2 regions of the Bacillus sp. TCT6 genome follow, and region 2 is predicted to be linked to the other one. Evidence: riboswitches for the same ligand, from Rfam matches in the RefSeq annotation. Region 2 holds a riboswitch; the other holds the start of a gene.
The links. A riboswitch is a leader RNA that binds a small molecule or an ion and turns the genes downstream of it on or off. The one in region 2 is predicted to bind thiamine pyrophosphate.

Region 1 (12,497 bases), 4.3 Mb from region 2:
GCTTATATGATTTATACATCTGGTTCAACAGGGAATCCAAAGGGAACGATGTTAGCACATAGAGGCGTTGTTAATCTGTACATTTGGATGCAAAAGCAATATGAATTGACAGAAGAGGATGTATTTGCCCAATTTCCTTCCTTTAGTTTCGATGCTTCTGTATGGGAGTCATTTGCTTCTTTATTCTGTGGAGGAAACTTGTATGTATTATTAGAGGAAGAGCGATTGTCTGTAGAAGCATTTGCACATGCAATCTATAAAGTGAAAGCAACTTCGATCTTGGCATTAGCAACAATTTTTGTTCGACAAGTAGCAACTTATTTAGCAGAAGAAGATATATATAAGCTAGCTTCCCTAAAAAGAATTGCGATTGGCGGTGAAATGTTGCCTGTAGAGGTTATTAAATTGTGGAGAGAAAGAATAGGTACAAATGTTGAAATTCATAATGTATACGGACCGACAGAATGTACAGTAGTGACGACAACTTATAAAATACCTAGTCAGTTAAATGAGGATATTGCGAGTATTCCCATTGGTAAACCATGTTCTAATTATCAAGTTATGATTTTGGATGAGAATATGAATCTTTGTCCAATTGGTGTACCTGGTGAATTATATATAGATTCAGTAGGATTAGCAAAAGGGTATTTTAATAAACCTAATAAAACAATTGAAGCTTTTATTCCGAACCCTTTTAATCCTATAGTTAGTATATATAAAACAGGTGATATTGTTAAGTTGCTAGAGGATGGAAATATAGAGTTTTTACATCGGAAAGATGATCAAGTAAAAATTAGAGGACATCGTATTGAACTAGGAGAAATCCAAAGTAAAATTTCTCAAAATCATAATATAAAAGAAAATGCTGTTTTTGCTAAGAAGAGTAAGGAAGGTAGCCAATATTTAATCGCGTTCTATACAACTTTAAATAAAAAAGAAATACCAGAATTAGTTTATCAGTTACAAGAGCAATTACCAGATTATATGGTGCCATCTAAACTAATTTATATTAATGAATTACCACTTACACCTAATAAAAAGATTGATGTTAAGAAGTTAGCTCAGTTAGAAGAAAAGTATGAACCGGTTCGTCTACAAGAATATGTTGCACCTTCTAATAAAGCAGAAAAACAAATAGCGAACGCTTGGGCGGAAGTATTAGGAATTTCAAAAGTTGGAGTGCATGATGATTTCTTTACAATTGGTGGACATTCATTGAAAGTATTACGAGTCTTAACATTGTTAAAAGAAGATTTCTCACATTTAACAATTCAAGATTTCTTTAAAGAAAGAACGATATATGGATTAGCTCGAATTGAGCGAGAAGTAAAAGTAGAGAAAGAAGAAGTATTTCGTGAATATAAAGTGATTCACGAACCGGATACTATTACGTATGCAAACGTTTTGGAAGAAACCCAGATTTCAAATGTCTTTTTAACAGGAGCTACTGGTTATTTAGGATCACACATATTATATGAATTGCTGAGAGATACATCTGCTACTATTTATTGTTTAGTAAGACCAACCAAAGATGTGCAGCAAAGAATTATAGATACATTAACAGCTTACTTTAATGATATATGTGAAGAATGGTTACAGCGTATACAGGCCGTAGCTGGTGATCTGGGAGAAGAGTATCTTGGGATGAGCGAAGAAGAATTTATGTTCATCAGTTCTAAGATGGATACGATAATTCATTGCGGTGCAGATGTAAGACATTTTGGAGATGTAAAACAATTTGAAAATATAAATGTCCAAGGAACTAGCCGTATGCTAGCATTAGTGGAAAAAGATGCTACATTCCATTTTATTTCTACGATTGGTATCCCGTTAGAATTAGCGGTAGATCAATGGGATACATACATGAAAACTGGTGATTTTAATTACAGTGTAGACTTAGAGAATGTATATTCAAATAGTAAACTACAAGCGGAAAACATTGTTCGTGAAGCAATGAAAAATGGTTTGCGTGGAAATATTTATCGTGCAGGTAATTTAGCATGTCATTCAGAAACAGGTTCGTTCCAACAAAATATTGAAGGAAACGCATTTTATCGTCTTATTAAAACAATGCTATTAATTGGAAAAGCACCAAATGTGAAGTGGAAAGTTGATTTCACACCAATTGATTTTGCTAGTAAATCAATTGTAACGTATGTACAAGATTCACAAATAGATGGAGAAACATTGCACATCTGTCATCCACATCAAATTGAGTTTGAACAATTTATACAGCTAATTGGAGAGTGTGGATACAATCTTGAACTGGTTACACTTTCAGAATATGAAAATGCCGGACTTGAATTAGCAAAGGGAAATGAAGTAATAGCAGAGTTAATTGCTTCTCAAGTTGCAGGAGATGGAGCGCAGCAATCTGAAATTGTAATGGGTACGCGTAGAACGAATGAATGGATTAAGAAAAAAGAATTGAAAGTACCAGCAATTAATAAAGAATTTATACAGCAGTTATTAGCTCATGGTGAAAAAGTTGGTTATTTTCCAAAAATAATGAAATGATTATGCATGCTTTTGTTTGTTCAATAAAATAAATCATGCTACAATGAAAACGAATTAAGGACCGGGGAGCCAATTGGCTGAGAGGATGTAAGTAAACATCGACCCTCAACCTGATCTGGATAATGCCAGCGTAGGGAGTTACTTAAAGTGATGTAGCATATGTTATTCTATAATAACTTGCATACAAGGCTTTCCTACGCAGTAGGAAAGCCTTTTCTTATTTTTGAAATTTAATTTTATAAGGGGGATTTTATTATGTCACAACAAGTTACAATGTCATTTTCAGTAGTACCACAAGCGAAAACGAAAGATGTATATTCTGTTGTCGATAAAGCAATTGAAGTTGTGCAACAATCGGGAGTTCGTTATGAAGTAGGGGCAATGGAAACAACTTTGGAAGGAGAATTAGATGTACTTCTTGATGTCGTTAAACGTGCACAACAAGCTTGCGTCGATGCTGGAGCAGAAGAAGTGATTACTTCTATTAAAATCCATTATCGTCCAAGCACTGGTGTAACGATAGATGAAAAGGTTTGGAAGTACCGTGATGAATATGCAAAACCAGAAGCAATCTAAACTTATTACAACTATTTGGCTTATCCTTCTCATTGCGATATGGGAAGGATCTGTTTCATTATTTAAAATCGAACCGTGGATTTTACCAAAGCCTTCTGCCATTGTTCAAGAATTAATTGGGATGAAAGATTTACTATTACCAAATACGATGCAAACACTGCAGGAAGTTATAATTGGACTATTCTTTGCAATTTTATTGGGGACGAGCATCGCAATTATTATGGACGTTATACCGTTATTTCGTATTTTAATAAATCCATTGCTTGTTATTTCGCAAACAATTCCAATTGTTGTACTTGCACCACTATTTATTATTTGGTTTGGATATGGGATGTTGCCGAAAGTAATGGTCGTAATACTCGTTTGTTTCTTCCCAATTGCGCTTAGTATTTTAGAAGGTTTTCAAACAGTAGATAAAAACATGTTGAAGCTGTTACAAACAATGAAGGCGACGAAATGGCAAGTTTACCAGAAAGTAAAATTTCCAGCAGTGCTTCCATACTTTTTCTCAGGCTTAAAAATTGCAGTTACATATAGCGTAATGGGGGCAATTATCGGAGAATGGCTCGGTGCAAGTGAAGGATTAGGCGTTATGCTTACGAGGGCTACAAAATCATTTTTGACTGCTCGAGTATTTGGTGTTGCAGCAATCATCGTTATGGTGACATTGTGCCTGTATTTTATCGTAGAGTTTATGGCAAGAATAACAGCACCATGGATATATAGAAAGGACGGCAGAAAATGAAAAAAGGTTTGAAAGTTATGTTAGCTGCCTTATTAGCGGTAGGTGTGGCTGGATGTAATCCGGCGAAGAAAGAAGAAAGTGCAAGTAAAGATCAAAAAGTAAAAGTAGTATTAGATTGGTTTCCAAATACGAATCATACTGGCTTATATGTAGCACAAACGAAAGATTATTACAAAAAGCAAGGATTAGATGTAGAAATTATTCAACCGGGTGACAATGTAACAGCAGAGCAAATGATAGCATCAGGAAAAGCAGACTTCGCAATAAGCGCACAAGAAAATGTAACATTAGCTCGTGTGGAAGGAATTCCTGTTGTATCTGTAGGAGCGATTATTCAGCATAACACTTCAGCGTTTGCATCGCTTAAGAAAGATAATATGACGTCACCGAAAGATTTTGAAGGTAAACGTTATGGCGGCTGGGGAGGACCAGCGGAAGAAGCGACATTAAAGACGATTATGGATAAGCATCAAGCTGATTTTAATAAAGTTGAAAAAATCATCTTAGGACAAACAGATTTCTTTAAATCAATCGGTCGTGATGCAGATTTCGAATGGATTTATTACGGTTGGGATGGAATTGAAGCGAAGCGCCAAGGAAAAGAGTTAAATACGATTATGGTGAAGGACTTAGATCCAGCGCTTGATTTCTATAGTCCTGTTATTATTACGAGTGAAAAACATACGAAGCAAGATAAAGACTTTGTGAAAAAGTTTATGAGTGCAACAACAGAAGGTTATAATTTTGCAATTAAGGAACCGAAAGAAGCTGCTGATATTCTAATTAAAGCTGTTCCAGATGTAAATAAAGATTTAGTTCAAGAAAGCCAGAAATGGTTAAGTACGAAGTATCAAGATGATGCGAAAGCATGGGGAGTACAGAAGGAAGAAATTTGGACGAATTACATGAATTTCTTATATGACAACAAAGTTATTAAAAAGAAAATCGATGTAAAAGATGCTTTTACAAATGAATTCCTTCCAAGTGAAAAATGAGCGGATTACAAATAAAAAATATAGTGAAATCTTTCGACGGAAAGAATGTATTAGAGAATATTAGTGCCTCTATACAAGAGGGAGAGTTTGTTTCCTTTGTAGGACCGAGTGGTTGCGGGAAAAGCACATTATTAAACATGATTGCAAATGTTGAAAAACCAACAAGCGGGAACGTAATGTATAAAGATAAGCAAGTACAAGGGCAAGATGTTGTTAGTTATATGCCACAACAAGATTTATTACTACCGTGGCGATCAGCTTTGCAAAATATCGTTCTTCCGTTAGAAATTGAAGGAAAGCCGAAAAAACAAAGGCTGACAGAAGGAATGGAAGCATTAAAGCAGTTCGAACTAGATGAATATGCAGACCATTATCCAGATGAATTGTCTGGTGGTATGCGTCAAAGAATTAGTTTTCTGCGCACATATTTATGTGAAAAGCCAATTATGCTGCTTGATGAGCCTTTTGGAAAGTTAGATGCATTTACAAAAATGGAAGTACATAGCTGGCTTTTAAACTCTTGGCATCAAGAGAAGCAAACAATCGTTATGGTTACACATGACTTAGATGAGGCAATCTTGCTTTCAGATCGCGTATTTATTTTATCTCAAAGACCAGCGTCAATTGTTGGCGAGGTACAAGTGAAATTACCTAGACCGAGAACGATGGATATGTTAACATCACTCGAATTAAAAAAGGATAAAGAAGAGATTTTAAGTGTGTTAGCTCCTTATATGAAAAAATAGAAAAAGCTGATGTTTTAATTTTAGACGAACCGACTAATCATTTGGATGTAGAAACTAAGATGGCTTTAAAAGAAGCGTTACAACAATATAAAGGAACGGTTTTAATTGTCTCACATGAACCTTCTTTCTATGAATCGTGGATAACAAAAGTATGGAATATAGAAGAGTGGAATGCTGAACAATATGAATAAAGAAAAGACATTAGCTTTTATGAGCTAATGTCTTTTCTTTGTGATTAACATGATTTTCGAGAACTCTTACATGAGAATTGTATGAAGAAGCACTCTTATGGTGCGCTTATAAGCGTGCTTTTTCTTTTGTTATATTTATAATAATACGAAAGCCTTTCCCTAAAAGGTGACTATCTTTCTTTATATATATAGATAGTTCAAAGTGGAATGAAAATAATTCCTATATGTAAAGAATAATGTGGATATTATAGGAAGACAATAGAAATTAAAGGGAATTCATGTAAAATTCAAATTAACTTCATATCAACTTCATATTGGAAACTAATTATAATAGGTTATTGTGATGCTTTTTATTTTTCATAAAATTAAAAGTTTGAATTTAGGAAGTATTGCTCAAACCTAAATTCAAACTTTAGTGAAATAATTAATGGATATTACGTCTAGTTTTCGCTAATGACGGCATTTAAAAGTTCGGTAGGATTACCCGTTCCTGCACCACCAATTGTAATTGATCCACCAGGAGGAATTTCGCCATTCCATCCTGCGTTCGTAATTACATAATGATTATTTGTTTTACTACTAATTTTAGAATCCCAAACTTGTGTTAAATTGCCGCTATAATCAAATTCTAATTTCCAATTTTTAATAGGAGTCGTTCCGTTATTTTTAATTATAATCGAGAAGTTATAACCGCTTCCCCAATTCGAAGTGACTGAAAATGTAGCAGTGCCATTTCCATCAGGAGGTGTTGTATTAGCTTCATCCGTTTTGACAGTAAGAGCGGTAGGTTGTGATTTATTTCCAGAAGCATCTTTGGCAATTACTGAAAATGTGTATTCCGTATTAGGTTTTAAGTTTTTAATTGTAATGCTATTTGTTGTTGCACTCCATTTTTCTTCTCCGGCAGTAATTTCGTATTCAGTAACGCCTACGTTATCAGTGGATGCAGTCCAGCTTAATTGAACTGAGCTTGAAGTTTTATTCGTAACTATAATGTTTTTAACATTCGTTGGTGGCTCAGTATCTTTTTGGTTAATAGGTCCACCAAGTAATTCTTTTACTAGCGTATCAAGTAATTTTGGACCACTACAACTATATTTTGGACTTGTACGGCAATCTCCGCTTAGTTCCCAAAACATTGCTCCACTTAAACCTTTCGTCTTTATATAGTCTGTTTTATATTTCATAGATTCATTGTCATCGTAGCTAATAAATGTGCCTGTAGTTGCATTATATAAATAAGGTACTTTAGCTGTGTCATTCCAGTAGCGTACAAAACCATTTTTATTAACGTAATTGGCTGCTAAATCACCGTAATCATATACACCTGTGTCACCGGTAGAATAATCATCCCAAGTACCTTTAGAAGCAAGTTTCCCATCACTACCTGGTTTGCAAGGTTGATATTGTCCGTTATTTTCTTTACCACAACTTTTCCAGCCACGTCCGTAAAAAGGTACGCCTAATACTAGTTTATCCACTGGAACACCTTCATTTGTATAAACATCTATAGCACCATCTACGTAAAAATTCGTATTTGCTGCTGGGTCATTTGGATCCTTATATAGAGCTGCATTATGATTAGAAGTAGCTTCCCATCCGCCGTGGAAATCATATGTCATAATATTAATCCAATCGAGTATTTGAGAAATTTTCTTTAGCTCTGTATGATCAGCGTAGCGTTGGCTTGCGCCTGAAGCGATTGTTAGTAAATATTGTTTGCCATCTTCAGCACCTGCTTTATTCAAAGCATTTCGGACGTCTTGAAGAAGGAGAGTGAAATTTTGTTTATCTTCAGGACGATAACTACCACCAGGAATCGTTTCAACGCCCGGATATTCCCAGTCTAAATCCACGCCATCAAACCCATATGCACGAAGAAAAGATACTGTAGATTCAGCAAATACTTTTCTTGTTTTTTCATCAGCGGCCATATCAGAAAAGCGGTTAGACCAAGTCCAGCCACCAACGGAAATAATTGTTTTTAAGTGAGGATATTTAGCTTTTAATCGTTTTAGTTCTCCGAAATTTCCGCAACGGGCATATTTATCGCAATCTTCCCAAGTTGTCCCTGAACCAGGATACGATTTGGTAACATCAGCCCATGGTTCACCGAGTACGAGAGTACCATTAGGAACCTCTTTATTTTGCAATGGTACACCAGATTCTTTACAGTTCCACGTTTGTTTATTTGGATTATCAGTGTGAGTAGAAGGGTTTCCATGTTTTCCATTCCAACAAATATCCGCGAAAGCATAGTTAAGGTGAGTAAGTTTTGATGCATCAATGTCAGCAACTTGATAATTACGTCCGTAAACGCCCCACGAAGGAAAGTACCCAACAATTTTTTGACTTTGCTTTGGTGAATCTGCTAATGCGAGATTTGGAGTAATAAAATTTTTGAGAAAAAGAGGTAAGAAAAGTAGTAGAGATAGTAATAGCAGTGTGAATTTTTGAGACCTCATAGCCATTTCTCCTTTCAAAATAAAAAATATATTTAAAGGCATACGCCAATAAATCAAAATGAATCTAGACGTATGAAACGTCTAGATAAAATGATCAGACATCACGAAGTCTATACAAGGGAGCTGGGGGTGATTAAATCGTAACAAATGTAAGATTTAGTGTAAACGCTTTATTAAGTTAAAACATACTTTCTCAATACAAAAAGGCTTGAATACAAACTATATATGAAAACGAAAGATCGGTATGGGAGGAAAAAGCTTATTATAAATAAATTTGAGAAAAAATTGTCTGGAGTCAATTATTAAAGACGTAGAAAGATAAGGAAATATCATGTAAAATAATAGTAAAAATATGTAAAGGAGGGAATGGTGTGGATGTGTTTTTGAACATTGCTGAAGAAAAAATTCGACAAGCAATACGGAATGGTGATCTTGATTATCTGCCGGGAAAAGGAAAACCACTACAATTAGAAGATCTTTCAATGGTACCTCCAGAACTTAGAATGAGTTATAAAATTTTAAAAAATGCGGGAATGATTCCATCAGAAATGGAACTACAAAAAGATATATTAAAAATAGAGGATCTAATTGCTTGCTGTTATGATGAAGAAGAGAGAAAGAAATTACGAGAAGAGTTAACAGCAAAAACGCTTCGTTTTCAGCAGGTAATGGAAAAGAGAAGGATTAAAGATAGTTCAGCTTTTCGTATGTATCAAGATAGAGTATTTCATAAATTGCGTTAAGAGGGATAAGATGCATAAATTTAAAACGATAGAAGAATTAGCGACATATATTGAAGAACAACAATTGGTACTTCTGTTCATTAAAACAGAAAATTGTGGTGTTTGTGATGTTATGTTAAGGAAAGTAAATTACGTATTAGAGAATTATGATTACGTAGAGAAAATAGAGATATTACTACAAGACATGCAAGAGATTGCGGGGCGATATGCAGTATTTACAGGACCAACAGTTTTATTATTTTATAATGGAAAAGAGATCCTTCGGGAATCGTGCTTCATTTCACTTAAAAATCTAGAGAGAACCATTCAATTATTCGAGGAATAAGGGAGGCTTTTATATGGAATTTATTATTGTCATACTATTATTTGTTGTAGTTGGAATAATCGTAACAGCAGTTCGATCGAACAAAAAGAAGGTAAATCTTACAAAACAAAATAACATTCATAATTCATCTAACAGCTCATCACCATTATTTTTCTTTGCTGGATCTGATAATGATAGCTCGCATGATGGCGGTTCACATGATTGTGGAGGGTCTTTTGGGGGAGATAGCGGGGGAAGCTGCGGTGGTGGTGATTGATGAAAATGCGCCTTATATAGGCGTATTTCTTTTTAAACAAACGTTTGATTAGTTGGCTTACATATGCATAAACACAGTTAAACAAACGTTTGATTAATATTTTTAACATACTAAGGGGAATGGAAATGAAAAGGGAACCGAGAGTGAAAAATAAGGGGAAAGTAGTGTTATTTTTATTAGCTGCGGGAGGCGTATTTCTTGTTAAATTAACACTTAAATTTGGAACAATACATATGATTCGAACTTGGTTTGAAAGTACATTTTCTTAAATAAGGAATATAGCCTCTTGCGATAGAGGTTTTTGATTTGTTATTATTAGACTGAACGGTCGGTTTAAAGAGGTGTGAATATGAGAAGAAGCGCAGAAGAGATAAAGAAAGAAATTGCATATAAAGCAGAAAGTCTATTTTCACAGAAGGGCTACGCAGCTACATCTATGGAAGAGATTTGTGAAATTACAGAGCGAAGTAAAGGAAGTATTTATTATCACTTTAAAAGTAAAGAAGATTTATTTTTATTTGTAGTGAAACAGCATACGTATGATTGGCTTGAAAAATGGAATGAAAAAGAGAAGTTGTATAGCACTAGTACTGAAAAACTATATGGTCTCGCGGAATATCATGTAGAGGACATACAGCAACCAATTTCAAATGCAATAGAGGAATTCTCTATGAGCCAAGTTGTAAGTAAAGAGATTCTGGATGAACTGTTAGCTTTAACTAGAGAATCATATGTTATGTTTGAGAAATTAATTGAAGCAGGTATACAGTCTGGAGAGTTTCGTGAAGATAATACTCGTGATCTTATGTATATTGTGAATGGATTATTATCAGGGCTTGGAGTACTTTACTACGAGCTAGATTATAAAGAGTTGAAGCGTATTTATAAAAAGGCAATAGATGTATTGTTAAAAGGAATGGCAGCTGAATAATAGGTCAGTTGCTTTTCTTAAAGAATAAATTAGACCGAACGGTCGGTTTGTGAAAGGGGAATGAAAATGAACGCTTTATTTAAAAACCGAGCATTTATGCTCGTTATGGCATCTGATATTTTACAACAATTTGCAATTTGGATTAGAAATATGGCTCTTTTATATTTCATAATGGAGCGGACAAATAATGATCCAGTTTCAGTGTCTCTATTATCTGTCATGGAGTATGCACCTATCTTTATTTTCTCGTTCATTGGTGGTGCATTAGCAGATCGTTGGAATCCGAAAAGAACAATGGTTGCTGGAGATGTGTTAAGTGTACTGTCTATTATAGGAATTTTCGTATTGTTAAAATTTGATTATTGGCAGGCTATATTTTTTGCAACACTCATTTCCGCGATTGTAGGTCAGTTTTCTCAGCCCTCATCTTCGCGTATATTTAAGCGCTATGTAAAAGAAGAAGAGGTAGCAAATGCGATTGCATTTAACCAAACATTACAGTCATTATTTATGATTTTTGGACCAGTTGTAGGATCAATTGTGTATACACAACTTGGCTTATTTACGTCACTATATAGTTTAATCATTCTATTTTTGTTATCTGCTATCGCTCTTTCGTTTTTACCAAAATGGATGGAACAAGAGCAAGTAGCGAGAGATTCATTAAAAAATGATATAAAAGAAGGTTGGAAGTATGTTCTTCATACGAAAAATTTACGTATGATTACGATCACTTTTACTATTATGGGTTTAGCTGTTGGATTAACAAATCCATTAGAGGTGTTTCTTGTAATAGAACGCCTTGGAATGGAAAAGGAAGCAGTTCAATATTTAGCAGCAGCTGACGGAATAGGTATGTTAATCGGTGGTATTGTTGCTGCAGTTTTCGCTTCAAAAGTGAATCCGAAAAAGATGTTCGTATTCGGTATGAGCATATTAGCGATGTCATTTTTAGTAGAAGGGCTATCTACATCATTTTGGATTACTAGTTTCATGAGATTTGGAACAGGTATTTGTTTAGCTTGTGCTAATATCGTTGTCGGTACGCTTATGATTCAACTTGTACCAGAAAATATGGTTGGAAGAGTAAACGGGACGATTTTACCACTGTTTATGGGGGCAATGCTAATTGGAACTTCACTAGCTGGAGGATTAAAGGAACTAACTTCACTAGTTATTGTGTTTTGTATAGCAATGGCACTTGTTTTATTAGCGATAGGACCAGTTCTACGCATGCAAATAAAGAAAGAAGATGTCGTTAATAAAGAGAAACTAACAAATTCGTTAGCTTCGAAATAACTATTTTAAGGGAGCAAAATTGCTCCCTTTTTCTTTGAGGAACTTTTGACAACTATATGAGCCAATTATATACTGATGTTGTAAAAACGATTTTACAGGTTAGGAGCAATGGTGTGAAAAATCAAATCTATGAATTACGCACTGAAAATAATATTTCACAAGGCGCATTAGCTGATAAATGCAAGGTTTCTAGACAGACGATAAATGCAATTGAGAATAATAAATATGATCCAAGCTTAGCGTTAGCATTCCGTTTAGCTGAAGTATTAGGAACAACTGTTGATAAATTATTTTTGTACAAGCAGTAGAGTCGTTTATTATAAGGCGCACCGTTAAAAATAAAAAAGATCCTCTTCTCATGAGAAGAGGATCTTTTCTTATAGTGTTTTAGTCTTTGGACTAGGTGGTGTAACGGATGTATTATTTTCTGGAACTCTAGTTAATAAGAATCCACCGATAATAAACAGAACAATAATACTAAGAACACCAGCGTTTGTTTTTCCTGTTAATTGCGTTGTAACACCGACTAATACCGGGCCCATAATTGCGGCAAACTTACCAAAGATATTATAAAATCCGAAGAATTCATTAGCAGATTCTTTTGGTACTAGTTTTGCAAAGTATGAACGACTTAGTGCTTGAATACCACCTTGAGATGTAGCAACTAACATTGCTAAAATCCAAAAATCAAGTGTCGTTTTTAAGAAA
Region 2 (12,497 bases):
AGCGGATGATACGACTCTGAAAAAAGGAGTTGGTATGTTTGTTAGTGATTTAACGACAACTCCATCTGGAGGGGGACATACTGTACTGAGTGGACATCGAGATACTGTATTTACAGATTTAGGAGAGTTGAAAGAAAAGGATACCCTTGTTTTAGAGTATGATAATAAAACGTACACATATGAAATTCAAAAGACATGGATTACTCATGCGGATGATCGTAATGTTATTATAAAAAAAGAAGAACCGATATTAACACTGACAACTTGTTATCCATTTGATTATATAGGGGATGCACCAGATAGATATATTATCGAGGCGAAGTTAACTGGCAGTTATTCAAAATGAAATTATAGTTTCTGAAAGCAGGAGGGGGATATATAAGTTATGTCAAAAAACATTTTAATTGTTGAAGATGAAGATATATTACGTGAAATATTAAAAGATTATTTTTTAAGTGAACAATATGTAGTGTTTGAAGCGAGGGACGGGAAAGAGGCTTTAGTTGTATTTGAAGAAGAAGAAGAAGTTGATTTAGTTATTTTAGATATTATGTTGCCAGAACTCGATGGATGGTCTGTTTGCCGAAGAATTAGGAAGACGTCCGAGGTGCCTATTATTATGCTGACGGCGCGCGTAGATGAAGATGATACGTTACTTGGTTTTGAACTTGGGGCAGATGACTATGTGACGAAGCCGTATAGTCCACCCATTCTATTAGCAAGAGCGAAACGATTATTAGAAAGTAGAAAGGCATCGAAGAAACCTTTAGAGAATGAAGATGATACGTTATCGATTCATGGCATCCAAGTTCATTTTCCGTCACGTACTGTTACTGTTGATGAGGCAGATGTTAGTTTAACGCATACGGAGTTTGAAATATTAGTGTATTTCATGAAAAACCAAGGAATTGTACTAACAAGGGAACAATTAATTTCAAGAATTTGGGGATATGAATTTGCTGGTGATGATCGAACGGTTAATAGTCATATTCGTAATTTAAGAAATAAATTAGGAGAGAAGGCAAAGTACATTACAACTGTAGTACGAACAGGTTATAAATTTGAGGGAAATGTATGAAGAAAGGAATTGTACTAAAATTATTTACTCTTACAACAGCATTATGTATGTTGATTTTAGCGACGATATTTATTGGACAAACGATATTTTTTAAACAATATTATGCGAATCGAAAAGTGGAAGATATTAAAGTGAATTTAAATTCCTTTGAGAAGAATTATCTAAACTACACAGGAAATGCAGAAGGAATTCAGAAACTTGAGCAAGACTTTTTTAGGGAAAATAATACGTGGATTACGACACTAGATCAGAATGGGAATTTAAAACATGTGGATGATTTTTATTTTGAGGTAACGATAGATCGTAGGCAACAAAAGAGCTTTGGACAACAACTATTCAAGATACCCTTATACAATCTCGTCAATATAGAGGAGATTGATAATAAATCATTAGAGCAGTTTTTAGGACAAGAGATTTATTTTTCTGGAGTGAGAAAAGAAGATAGTTTTATTCCATTCTCTTTTTCTTTATCTAAGCAGAATTTAAGTGGATCTAATAAACCGTTAGAAAAAGCATTTCAGGAGAAAATAAAATTAGATGAGGAGAAAAAGAGAGCGGCTGGGGAGCAACTTGCTAAGGAAAAGAAACCAGCCGTACAGGAAGAAGCTGCTCAGGAATTAGGCGTTTACATAGGAGGACGTGTTACAAAAGTACAGTTACCAGATGTAAACGGTCCTGTGAATCCAATTTATAAAAATAGCATATTTTTAGATAATATTAAGGGTTTTCAAACCGATTTATTATTAAAAGAAAGCAATAAAATACGATATACAACACAAACAATAGATTATGAAAAGAATGATATAAAATATAAATTATTAGTTAAGCCAATAAAAGAAAAAGACGGATCAGTAGCATATATATATGCAATGGCTTCTTTACAGCCTGTAGATGAAGCTGTACAAATGGTGCAAGATTATTACATATACATCATTGCATTTGTAGTCGTTCTTATTTTTTTAGCTTCGTTTTATTATTCAAAGCAAATTGCCAAACCGTTATTAAAAATAAATGATACGACGAAGAAAATAGCGCATTTAGATTTTACAGAAAAAATACCGATTACTTCAAAAGATGAAATTGGTGATTTATCGAAAAATATTAATATACTTTCTAACAAATTAAATTCTCATATCGGACAGCTTGAACAAGATATTGAAAAGGAAAGAAAGTTAGAAAATACACGGAAAGAATTCATTTCTGGTGTTTCGCATGAATTGAAAACACCGCTGAGTATTATGAAAAGTTGTATTTCCATTTTAAAAGACGGGGTAGCTGAGCATAAAAAAGAGTATTATTTTCAGGCGATGGAGAGAGAAGTAGACAAAATGGATACTTTAATTTTGGATATGCTTGAGTTAGCTAAATTTGAATCTGGTACATATAAAATGAAAAAGTCTTCGTTTTATATTGATACAGTAATTGAAGATATATGTGAACATCTATCTGTGGAAATAGAGAAAAAAGAACTTCATGTCCATAAAAATATACGTTCATTTGAAGTGATTGCAAATCAAGGCCGAATTGAACAAGTCATTGTGAACTTCATTACGAATGCAATACGTTATACACCAAATAAAGAGGATATTATTATTTCGACAATAGATGATAAAGATCGTATAAAAGTGTGCATTGAAAATAAAGGTACTCACATTGAAGAAGAACAATTAGATAAAATTTGGGATCGCTTTTATCGCGTGGATGCAGCTCGGCAGCGTTCACAAGGTGGGACGGGACTTGGGCTTGCTATTTCTAAAAATATTTTAGAATTACACGATGCTGAATATGGAGTAAAGAATACAGGAGACGGTGTATTATTTTACTTTTACTTACCGAAAAAAGCGTAGATAATGCATGCTACGCTTTTTTTAATTTATTTTCATACTATCTTTACCTAATCTTTATTTTTAAACGATATAATCTGGTTAGAAAACGAGGTTATGTAAGGAGTCGATGAACCGTGCATAGCAATTGGCTAAGTATAATGGTATTTATTTTCTTTTGTGCATTTATTGTATTTTTAATTGATATTACGATATGAAAAAAGAGCGCTCATTAAGCGCCCTTTTTTTGTGTATTCATTTGATAAGCACTGATGCTTTTGAATAAACGTGGTGAAGTGATAAATAAAAATATAAGTAAAACGGTACATAGAATATAGGAACCAATCATTGTACTACCGTTAAATATTAAAGAATATAGAACTGCTGATTGTCCTTTTGGTGCATATTGTCCCCAGAAAATGATACCAGCGATAAAGTGACAGAAGTAACGAGCTAGACTACCGATAAAAGTAGCGACGATAATATATCCAATTACTTTCTTCCCTTGGTTTGGTTTTGATGAAGGTTTGTCTTTACGGCTACCTAAGTTTGATTGTTCTTCGTTATTTTCATTGGATGTTAAAAGCGCCTTTTGAATTGGACGATAGAATAAACCAGCAAACCCAATGAATGCGAAAGCAATGAAGTATTCAATTAATACTTGAATTGGTGTTACGATAATGGCATCGCCTACAACAATTTGTAATAATCCCCAAATTAAGCCTCCTAAGAAAGCCATTTTGAAACCCCAGCGATAAGCGATAATAAAAATAGGAATCATTGCAAAAGATATAGAACCGCCTGTAGCTGATATTTTTATTGAAAGTGGTAAAATGTCGATGACCATGGCGAAGGCTGCAAGAATAGCAGATTCAATCATCGCTTGTAAATTGGTGTTACGCATGTTGTCTCCCCCTAAATCCAAGTTGTACAAAAAAGAATAGATATCATAGGAGGATACGAAATACGTAAATGAAAAGAGGTATGTATTTCGGACGTTTGCACAATCCCTGCGTTAGCATTAACTAACAGGTTCGAAGGGTCGGAACGAAGTGTTCCCTCTCAGCGGCATGGCTCCCCCAGTGATAACGAGATTCTTTATTTGTTATTGTTTATTGTAAGCGAAATGGATGGGAATGGCAAACGAATCTGTTATGACAATTATTGAAATAGAATTGTAGCGAAATGTTAATAAATATGAAGCAAAAGGGTATAGTACAAGAGAAATAGAGTGTGCTATAATTCTTCTGAAAATAATTATCATTCTCTTCGGAGGGGGAAGGTTATGAGCTTAGTAGATATTAAAATCGGTGAGAAAGTGCTAGTGAAAAGTGTTCAGTCTTTAGATTATTTACTAAAGAGAAGATTGGCTGCTTTCGGTCTTTCTGAAGGAAGCGAACTTCGTATGAAGCAAAAGGCGATGTTCAAAGGTCCTTGTACATTGGAGTGTCGTGGACAGTTAATTAGTATTCGTCATTGTGACGCGAAAATGATAAAGGTGGAATTAGCGTGAATAAGGTTGCTTTGCTAGGGAATCCAAATACAGGAAAGACATCATTATTTAATGCACTTACTGGTTCTTATGAATACGTAGGAAACTGGAGCGGTGTAACAGTAGAAAAAAAGGTTGGTAAATTAAAAGATAGACAAGGAACATTAATTGATTTACCAGGTGTTTATGATTTAAATCCAGTTTCACGTGATGAAGGTGTTGTAACAAACTTTCTATTAACAGAAGAATTTCAGCATATGTTAAATATTGTGGATTCTTCGCAGTTTGAACGAAATATGCATTTAACGTTGCAGTTGCTCGAATTTGGCAAGCCAGTTTCAATTGGTCTAAATATGGTTGATGTGGCGAAGCAAAGAGGAATTGTGATCGATGTAAAACGTTTATCCGAATTATTAGGCGTAACAGTCGTTCCTGTCGTTGCAAGAAGTGGAAAAGGTTGTGAAGAACTACTTGCGACCCTTAAAGAAAATGACAAAAACGAGAAAAAACCATTCATTATTTCATATGGTGTACAAATGGATGAAGGAATTGAAGAGGTAATTTCTCTTTTAGAGAAAGCGAATTACGAGCATCCGAGATGGTTAGCACTTCAATTTTTAAGCAATAACGAAGTAGTAGAAAAAGAAATAAAAGCATTACCAATTTATAAGGAACTTGTAGCCATTCGATCTCGCCTAGAGGGAAAACTTGATTGTACGTTGGAAGAGCACATTTACAAAACTCGTGAAGCGTATATTGAAAAGTTAAAAACAAATGTTATGAAGCATGAGAAAGAAGGGAAAATTCCTTTTTCGGAAAAAATTGATAGACTAATTACGCATAAAATTTTAGGACTTCCAATCTTTTTAGCAGTTATGTTTTTTATTTTTCAGGTTACGTTTACGTGGATTGGGACACCTTTATCGGATATGTTAGATGAGTTTTTTGGTGGCCAGCTTACGGATTGGGTGACGGTTGGACTTACAAGTATTGGAGCTTCTCATTTTATTCAAGCGCTCGTTACAGAAGGTATTATTGCCGGTGTTGGTGCTGTATTAGTATTCGTACCACAAATCTTTGCACTATTCTTTTTCATTTCATTATTAGAAGACTCAGGATATATGGCGCGAATTGCAGTTGTTATGGATCGAATTATGGAGTTCTTCGGTTTAAACGGAAAAGCGTTTATTCCGATGATTATCGGTTTTGGATGTAACGTTCCAGGTATTATGGCAGCGAGAACGATTGAACAAGAAAAAGAACGTTTACTTACAGTTCTTGTAACACCATTTATGTCTTGTTCGGCACGTTTGCCTGTATACGCATTATTTGCGGGCGTATTCTTCCCTCATAGTCAGGCAACTGTTGTATTTTCTTTATATGTTGCAGGTATTGTTCTTGCATTACTAGTTACAAAAATTATGTCTCTTACAATTTTAAAAGCGGAAAAGTCTATTTTCGTAATTGAACTACCTCCTTACCGCGTGCCACAAGCGAAAACGTTATGGCTAAGCACGTGGGAGAAAGGGAAAGGATTTGTTCGTAAAGCAGGTACATTCATCTTTGGTGGTTCTGTTGTCATTTGGTTATTAAACTATGCAGGTCCATCAGGATTTGGTGTTGATATGGGAGACAGTTACTTAGCGATGATTGGTGGGTTTATCGCACCGTTATTTGCACCGCTCGGCTTCGGAACGTGGCAAGCTGCAGCATCCCTTTTAACAGGATTTTTAGCAAAAGAAGTTGTCGTTTCTACAATGGCAATTATTTATGCAGTTAAAGAAGATGTGCTTGGAAACGTAATGGGAGCACATTATACAGCATTATCAGCTTATGCATTTATGTTCTTTATTTTATTATATGTTCCATGTTTAGCGACGGTGGCTGTTATTAAACGTGAAACAGGATCAGCCAAATGGACGATTTTCTCAGTCGTTTATCCACTCGTTGTTGCTTATGTATTAACGCTTATTATATACCAAGTTGGATCTTTACTAGGATTCTAAAAGGAGATGTATAATGATGGTCAATATTATAATTGGAGCTATCATTTTTGGTTATGCAGCATACACGTTAGTTAATTTTGTAAAGAGAAGTAAAAAAGGAAAATGCGCAGCATGTTCTTTAAATAAGTCATGTCAGTCGAAAACTTGTAGTCCGGATATGGAACAAATTGCTCATAATAAATAGAAAAAAGCTTTGCGAATTGCAAAGCTTTTTTGTTTTACTTTTTAATTTTTACAAGTTGAGAAGCTTCGACGCCTTTGTAACCAGGGAACTCTTTACTTGGGTCTTTATCAAATTTTAATACACCTACAGATTTTTCATCACCTTTTACATTGTTGTAAGTTGCGTCATCGACAATCGCATACATATCTGTATATGCACGGCCACTTCCGATAATTGTGTTGCCTTCATATTTTAATTTTGCCCCATCAAGTGTAGCATTTTCTACTTTTTCTTTTGCAAATAATAAACCTTGTTCTGTTGTTACAGCTGGTAATTTATCAAGTGGTTTCGTGTTGTCTTTTTCATCAACTTTGCTAAGTAACTCTTTTTTCACTAGTTCTTCACCAGTTTTCTTATCCATTACAAGAACTTTTTTACCATCTAATGTTGTCATTTTCATTTTATAGAAGTCTTTTTCTTTCACTTCTTTTTTGTTTTTATCTGTAATTTGCTGAACTTGTTCTTCTGAGCCGTACAGTACAAAACCGTTCGCTTTCTCTCCTAATAAAGAACAACCTGATAATGCACCAAATGAAATTGCTGCTGCTAATCCGATTCCTACTAATTTTTTCATGATGATTTCTCCTTTTATATGTTTTATAGTAAATACAATTTTTGTATTATTGCTTACATGTGAAGAAGCTTGTTTGTTGCTTCTGGTATTAGTGTATAAGAAATATCAGAATGCAACTATCGAGTTAGCTTACAGTAACATTACACTTATGTAATTTAGTGAAATCGCACAAAAGTAAGTTAATTTCAAAGAGGGATAATGAGAATATATTATAAATACAATATTGTATATAGAATGTCATATTATAATGGATGTATTTTGGAAATAACATGTAAGGACATATTAGTTTTGTTATAATAAACAAATAGGCTGTAAAATGAATATTCTTTACTGTAAAGGGAGATTTTTCAGTTTTCCAAGTAGTGAATTTGAAATATGAGGTTTATCATAGGAGGAATTTAGATGTCTGTATTTAAACGATTAAGAGATTTAACAATGTCAAATGTGTATTCATTAATTGAAAAAGCGGAAGATCCAGTTAAGATGACTGATCAATATTTACGCGATATGCAAGCCGATGTACAAGAAGCTGAGAAAAGTGTAGCAGCTCAAATCGCACTTGAGAAGAAATTCAAAATATTATTTGAAGAGCAAGAAGCACTTGTGAAAAAACGTGAAGAGCAAGCTCATATGGCTGTTCAAGCTAATAACTTAGATCTTGCGCGCCGTGCATTAGAAGAAAAACAAAATGCAGAGCAAAAAATGAATGAATATAAAGCAAGCTACGAGCAAAATAAAGCTGCTGCTGATAACCTGCGCCTTAAGCTAGAAGAAATGCGCAAGCAATTAACAGAGCTGAAAAATAAACGTGAAACACTTGTAGCACGTGTAAATGCAGCGAAAGCACAGAAAAATATTAATCAGGCAATGTCTGGATTTGATTCAAATTCAGCAAAAGCTGGTTTAAGCCGTATGGAAGAGAAAGCTCTTCAATTAGAGGCTGAAGCGGAAGCAAGCGGTGAAGTTTATAAGAAAGAAAAGTCATTAGATGATGAATTCGCAAGCTTAAACAAAAATTCTGCTGTTGACGATGAATTGGCTCGTATTATGAAGCAGTATGAGAAATAATATAGAATAAAGACAAATGAACCGACATGTCTAAACAAATTCATGTCGGTTTTCTATTATATTTTTGAGGAGGTTTTGCAATGACATGGATGAATGTAGTTGCCATGCTTGTATGGACTGGAGCGAGTGCAGTACTTTTATTTGCAATTATGTGGGTTGATTCAATTTTTACAAAATACAATGATTTAAAAGAAATCAAAAATGGAAATACAGCTGTAACAACTCGTTTTATTATGAAATTATTTGCACAAGGGTACATTTTATCTCAATCAATCACGAAAGCAAATGACTTATGGCAGGCGCTTCTTGCTTCAGCAGTTTCTTTCGTTATTTTATTAGTTGTAGAAATGTTTATCGAATTTGTGTTAAAGAAAATGTCTGGCTTAGATTTAGAAGAAGGTACGAAAGAAGGTAGCGTTGCACATGCGATGTTAGCTGGATCATTACATATTGTTGGTGCACTAATTTTAGGTGCTTGTTTATAAAGAGAAAAGGAGGGGTAGATTATGAGTTTATTTAAACGAATTAAAAATATAATGAAAAGCCCAGAGCCACCGAAGCCGGAAAAGAGTCTTTTAACGTTAGCTCCTGGCGATATGATTGAAGTTTCATTAGTTATGTACGAATTGACTGGGAAAACGAGTATGCATTCTCGTAAAGAAATTGTTTTAACACTGCAAGATGGAAAAGATATTCGTTATTTAAAAATTGAAGATCGTGAAAATACGTATTACAAATTATATACTCCAATTGATGGTCGCTTAGATTCAATTGATGAAATTCCGACGACAATTGAAATGGATGATACTGAGTACCATATGGAAGGACAATATAACGGACGTGTTGTTGTGATGGGGAAAACACCATTCTCAGCTTCAGAGGAACAGTACGTATGGGAATTCCAATCAGATAATCGAAAATTATTGCGTATTGAATGGCAAAATGGTCGCACAATGATGTATGAGGGAGAAGCAATCATTCCTGCTGATGTACAAATTATAAGAGCAACGTAAGGGGGCGTAATCATGTCAAACCGATTGTTTACCATGATTAAATCGTTTGTGATCCCTATACTTGCTATCGTTATATTACTTGTTGTTGCTGGTTATGCCTTATCAGGTTGTCAAGGCGGGCAGACAAAGTCGATTCAAGACCGTTATCCACTTGAGTCTGTCGCAAAGGAAGGTAAACAAGAATCTTACGTGTATAGGGCCGCCAATCGGTCAGTTCCTGAAGTAGCGAAGGAACTCATTAACGAAAGAGAACCGAAGCAAGCATCTAAAGAAGACGAAAATCAAATGTTCCTCGTTTATTCTGACAAGATTTATAACTTGCAAAAGGATAAAGAGAAACCATCGGATACGTTAATTGAAATAAGTAATAAAGAATTTGTCCGTCAAAATTATCAACCGTCCTTCTTGCAAGGATATATTATGGGTAGCATATTAAACGATATATTTGGTTCACGAAAATCATCATACGGTGATTATCGAGGATATAACGACAGACAAAATCATAAACCAGTCATTCCAGAGAGACCACCTACGAAAGAAGAAAAGAAAACCCCACCTCCAATTACGAAGGAAGGGAAAGGGTCTATTATTAAGCGAGGCGATAATGTAGATTCGAAACCATCAGTAGGTGATAAGGGAAGTATTACTGAAAAAGGAAGTAATACGACGCCCCCACCCTCTACTGGAAGCAAGGGTAAAATTACAAAAACACCAGGCGGTTCAAGCGGATCAGATGTGAAGCCGAAATCATCTATTAAAACTCCGCCAAGGAATACATCTCCCCCGAAAACGAGGGTCGGTGGTTCAGGAAAGATTACGAAGAGAAGATAGTGTAGAGACCGAAAAGTGTAAATTACTTTTTGGTCTTTTTTTGTTATGGGAATTAATTCCTTATAACTGGTACAATTGAAGTATAAGGAGGGGATAGTATGACTACGTATAAAAGATTTAGTGTAATTATGTTCCTTGTATTATTCCTCAGCTTGTTTATTAGCACGACAATGAAATTTCATTTTGTAGTAGGTATTCTATGGATACTGTGTACATGCACTTTATTTTTGTATATCCCGCTGCGTTTTCAACATGAAGTGACGGCTTTTCAAAAGTATGTAGCGTGGATTAAACGTGGGAGTCGGTGGGGCGAGTAAAAATATATCTACGTACTGAAAAAAACTTACAACTATAGCAATTTAATAATAAGAAGAGGGTGTGCCAAATTGTTGGCCCACCCTCTTTTTCATAATGATTAATGAATATCACGTTTCTTGAAATTACCGCCTTTTACTTCTGCTACGTCATAAACTGTAATAAAGGCGTGTGGATCGATTTCATTAATAAGTTCTTTCATTTTACTTTCTTCTAAACGGTTAATTACACAAGAAATTTCTTTGAATTTCTCTCTTGAATAACCACCGTATACTTCGTTATATGTTGCACTTCGGCCTAAACGATCGCGAATTGTTTCTACCATTAATTCAGGCTCTTTTGTGATAATTTTAAATGCTTTTGAACCACTTAAACCAACTTCAACGATATGAATCACTTTCGAAGCGATAAAGTAAGCAATTGCCGAAAGGATAGCTCCTTGAAGGCCGAATACCGTTGATACGAAAATAAATACGAACATGTTTAAGAATAAAATAAGGTCACTCGTTCCAAATGGTAACTTACGAGAAAGCAATACAGCTAGCATATCGATTCCATCTAATGCCCCACCGTTACGTAATGCTAGTCCCATACCAAAACCGATAATAATACCACCAACAACTGTAACTAATAATGTATCGCCTTCGATAATAGCTGGTATTCCGTGCATGACAACGGTACCTATTGCTAATGAAGCGATTCCAATAATAGAATAAATTGCAAAGCTTTTACCGATTTGCTTATATCCTAACCAAACGAAAGGAATGTTAATAACTGCGATTAGAGCTCCTAATGGCAATCCAAATAATCTTGAACTAACGATACTTAAACCAGTCACACCACCGTCTGATACGTTATTTGGAATTAATACTGCTTCTAATCCGTACGCTGTGATAAATGCCCCAATAATAATCATCAAAGCTTTCGAAGCAATTTTTAGCTTATTGGGCTTGTTTTTGATAATTTTCTCCATATAATTTCCTCGTTTCAAACTAGTTTCTTGTTTGTTACATAATTCACACCTAAATTTTATTTTAACATTTAATTTGAAAAAATTCTCCTTTAATGGATGTATGCAGGGAATATTATGACCATATTATTATTTTAAATACAACTGTAGAAGATTAGAGAGTGATCATAATTTTAATATAAAAAAGTAGAATGAATAGTATGGATATATACATTTGGGGCACTAACCTTAGGGAGGGGGTTATGTGGGATACTGTACGAAATGTGGAAATGAAACGAACGAGGGCAACAAGTTTTGCGGGCAGTGCGGGGAGAGTCTTAGCTATAAAACGGTAGGGGGAAGTTTTCCGAATAGCAGTTCTAATAGTAGTATAGAAATTTTTTCTTTAGTCGGTTTCATCACTGGATTAATATCTTGGTTTATAAACTTATGGGGGCTTATTGGTAGTGTAGCTATCGTATTTTCTATATTGGGTTTAAACAAAAAAGTGACGGGTACGAGTAAAACATTTGCTATTGTTGGAGTGATTTCTGGAATAATTAATGTGTTGTATGCTGTTACGTTATTTATTTAAATTTGATGAACAAAAAGGTATAAAAAAGTCCCCTGTGCATAAAGCATTCAGAGGAATTTTTATTTGATAGCTATTAAGAAACAATAAAACTAATTACTGTTAGGAATAAAGCGAAGCCTAAAATAGTTCCACATATTTTCATATGGCGCTTACGTCCCATAACAACAATTGCGACATATTCACGAATCATTGCGTTAGGCCAGTAATAAAATGCAGTTTTTGATCCGATTCCTTGGCTATTAAGGCCAGCTTGTCTTGCATATATACCAGCGCGGAAAAGATGGAAATTATTCGTTGTAAAAATACTTCTATACTTACCTTCTGGTTTTAAAGAATCCATAATTTCTTTAGAGAACAACATATTTTGATATGTGTTTACAGAGCGATTTTCTTGCACTGTATGTTCAAGAGGAATTCCTTTTTCAACAGCATAATTTTGCATCGCTTCCGCTTCTGGAAGGCCTTCATCTGGACCTTGACCACCAGAGAAAATAATTGTTGGTGGTGTATTCACAGCTGCTTGTTTCCAA

Region 1: it holds a riboswitch for thiamine pyrophosphate, as region 2 does, so the genes downstream of both, AC0ONG_RS00720 (MTH1187 family thiamine-binding protein) here and thiT (energy-coupled thiamine transporter ThiT) in region 2, are expected to answer to the same signal.

What each region holds. Positions count from the first base shown of each region.
Region 1 covers NZ_JBVYHX010000001.1:166,653-179,149, forward strand. Annotated here, with positions in the region: gene AC0ONG_RS00715 (non-ribosomal peptide synthetase family protein) at 1-2,517, shown strand, start outside; TPP riboswitch at 2,570-2,671, shown strand; gene AC0ONG_RS00720 (MTH1187 family thiamine-binding protein) at 2,773-3,093, shown strand; gene AC0ONG_RS00725 (ABC transporter permease) at 3,065-3,838, shown strand; gene AC0ONG_RS00730 (ABC transporter substrate-binding protein) at 3,835-4,833, shown strand; gene AC0ONG_RS00735 (ABC transporter ATP-binding protein) at 4,830-5,579, shown strand; partial or broken gene AC0ONG_RS00740 (P-loop NTPase family protein) at 5,576-5,770, shown strand; gene AC0ONG_RS00745 (glycosyl hydrolase family 18 protein) at 6,211-8,235, opposite strand; gene AC0ONG_RS00750 (DnaJ family domain-containing protein) at 8,607-8,978, shown strand; gene AC0ONG_RS00755 (thioredoxin family protein) at 8,989-9,303, shown strand; gene AC0ONG_RS00760 (hypothetical protein) at 9,317-9,559, shown strand; gene AC0ONG_RS00765 (hypothetical protein) at 9,685-9,828, shown strand; gene AC0ONG_RS00770 (TetR/AcrR family transcriptional regulator) at 9,909-10,490, shown strand; gene AC0ONG_RS00775 (MFS transporter) at 10,557-11,789, shown strand; gene AC0ONG_RS00780 (helix-turn-helix transcriptional regulator) at 11,846-12,097, shown strand; gene AC0ONG_RS00785 (MFS transporter) at 12,167-12,497, opposite strand, start outside.
Region 2 covers NZ_JBVYHX010000001.1:4,448,566-4,461,062, reverse strand. Annotated here, with positions in the region: gene AC0ONG_RS22875 (class D sortase) at 1-346, shown strand, start outside; gene AC0ONG_RS22870 (response regulator transcription factor) at 386-1,078, shown strand; gene AC0ONG_RS22865 (sensor histidine kinase) at 1,075-2,925, shown strand; gene thiT (energy-coupled thiamine transporter ThiT) at 3,134-3,805, opposite strand; TPP riboswitch at 3,891-3,992, opposite strand; gene AC0ONG_RS22855 (FeoA family protein) at 4,187-4,414, shown strand; gene feoB (ferrous iron transport protein B) at 4,411-6,399, shown strand; gene AC0ONG_RS22845 (FeoB-associated Cys-rich membrane protein) at 6,413-6,583, shown strand; gene AC0ONG_RS22840 (lipoprotein BA_5634 family protein) at 6,618-7,196, opposite strand; gene AC0ONG_RS22835 (PspA/IM30 family protein) at 7,599-8,264, shown strand; gene AC0ONG_RS22830 (DUF350 domain-containing protein) at 8,345-8,749, shown strand; gene AC0ONG_RS22825 (DUF4178 domain-containing protein) at 8,771-9,277, shown strand; gene AC0ONG_RS22820 (DUF4247 domain-containing protein) at 9,290-10,108, shown strand; gene AC0ONG_RS22815 (hypothetical protein) at 10,207-10,425, shown strand; gene AC0ONG_RS22810 (YitT family protein) at 10,524-11,396, opposite strand; gene AC0ONG_RS22805 (zinc ribbon domain-containing protein) at 11,638-11,967, shown strand; gene AC0ONG_RS22800 (YdcF family protein) at 12,041-12,497, opposite strand, start outside.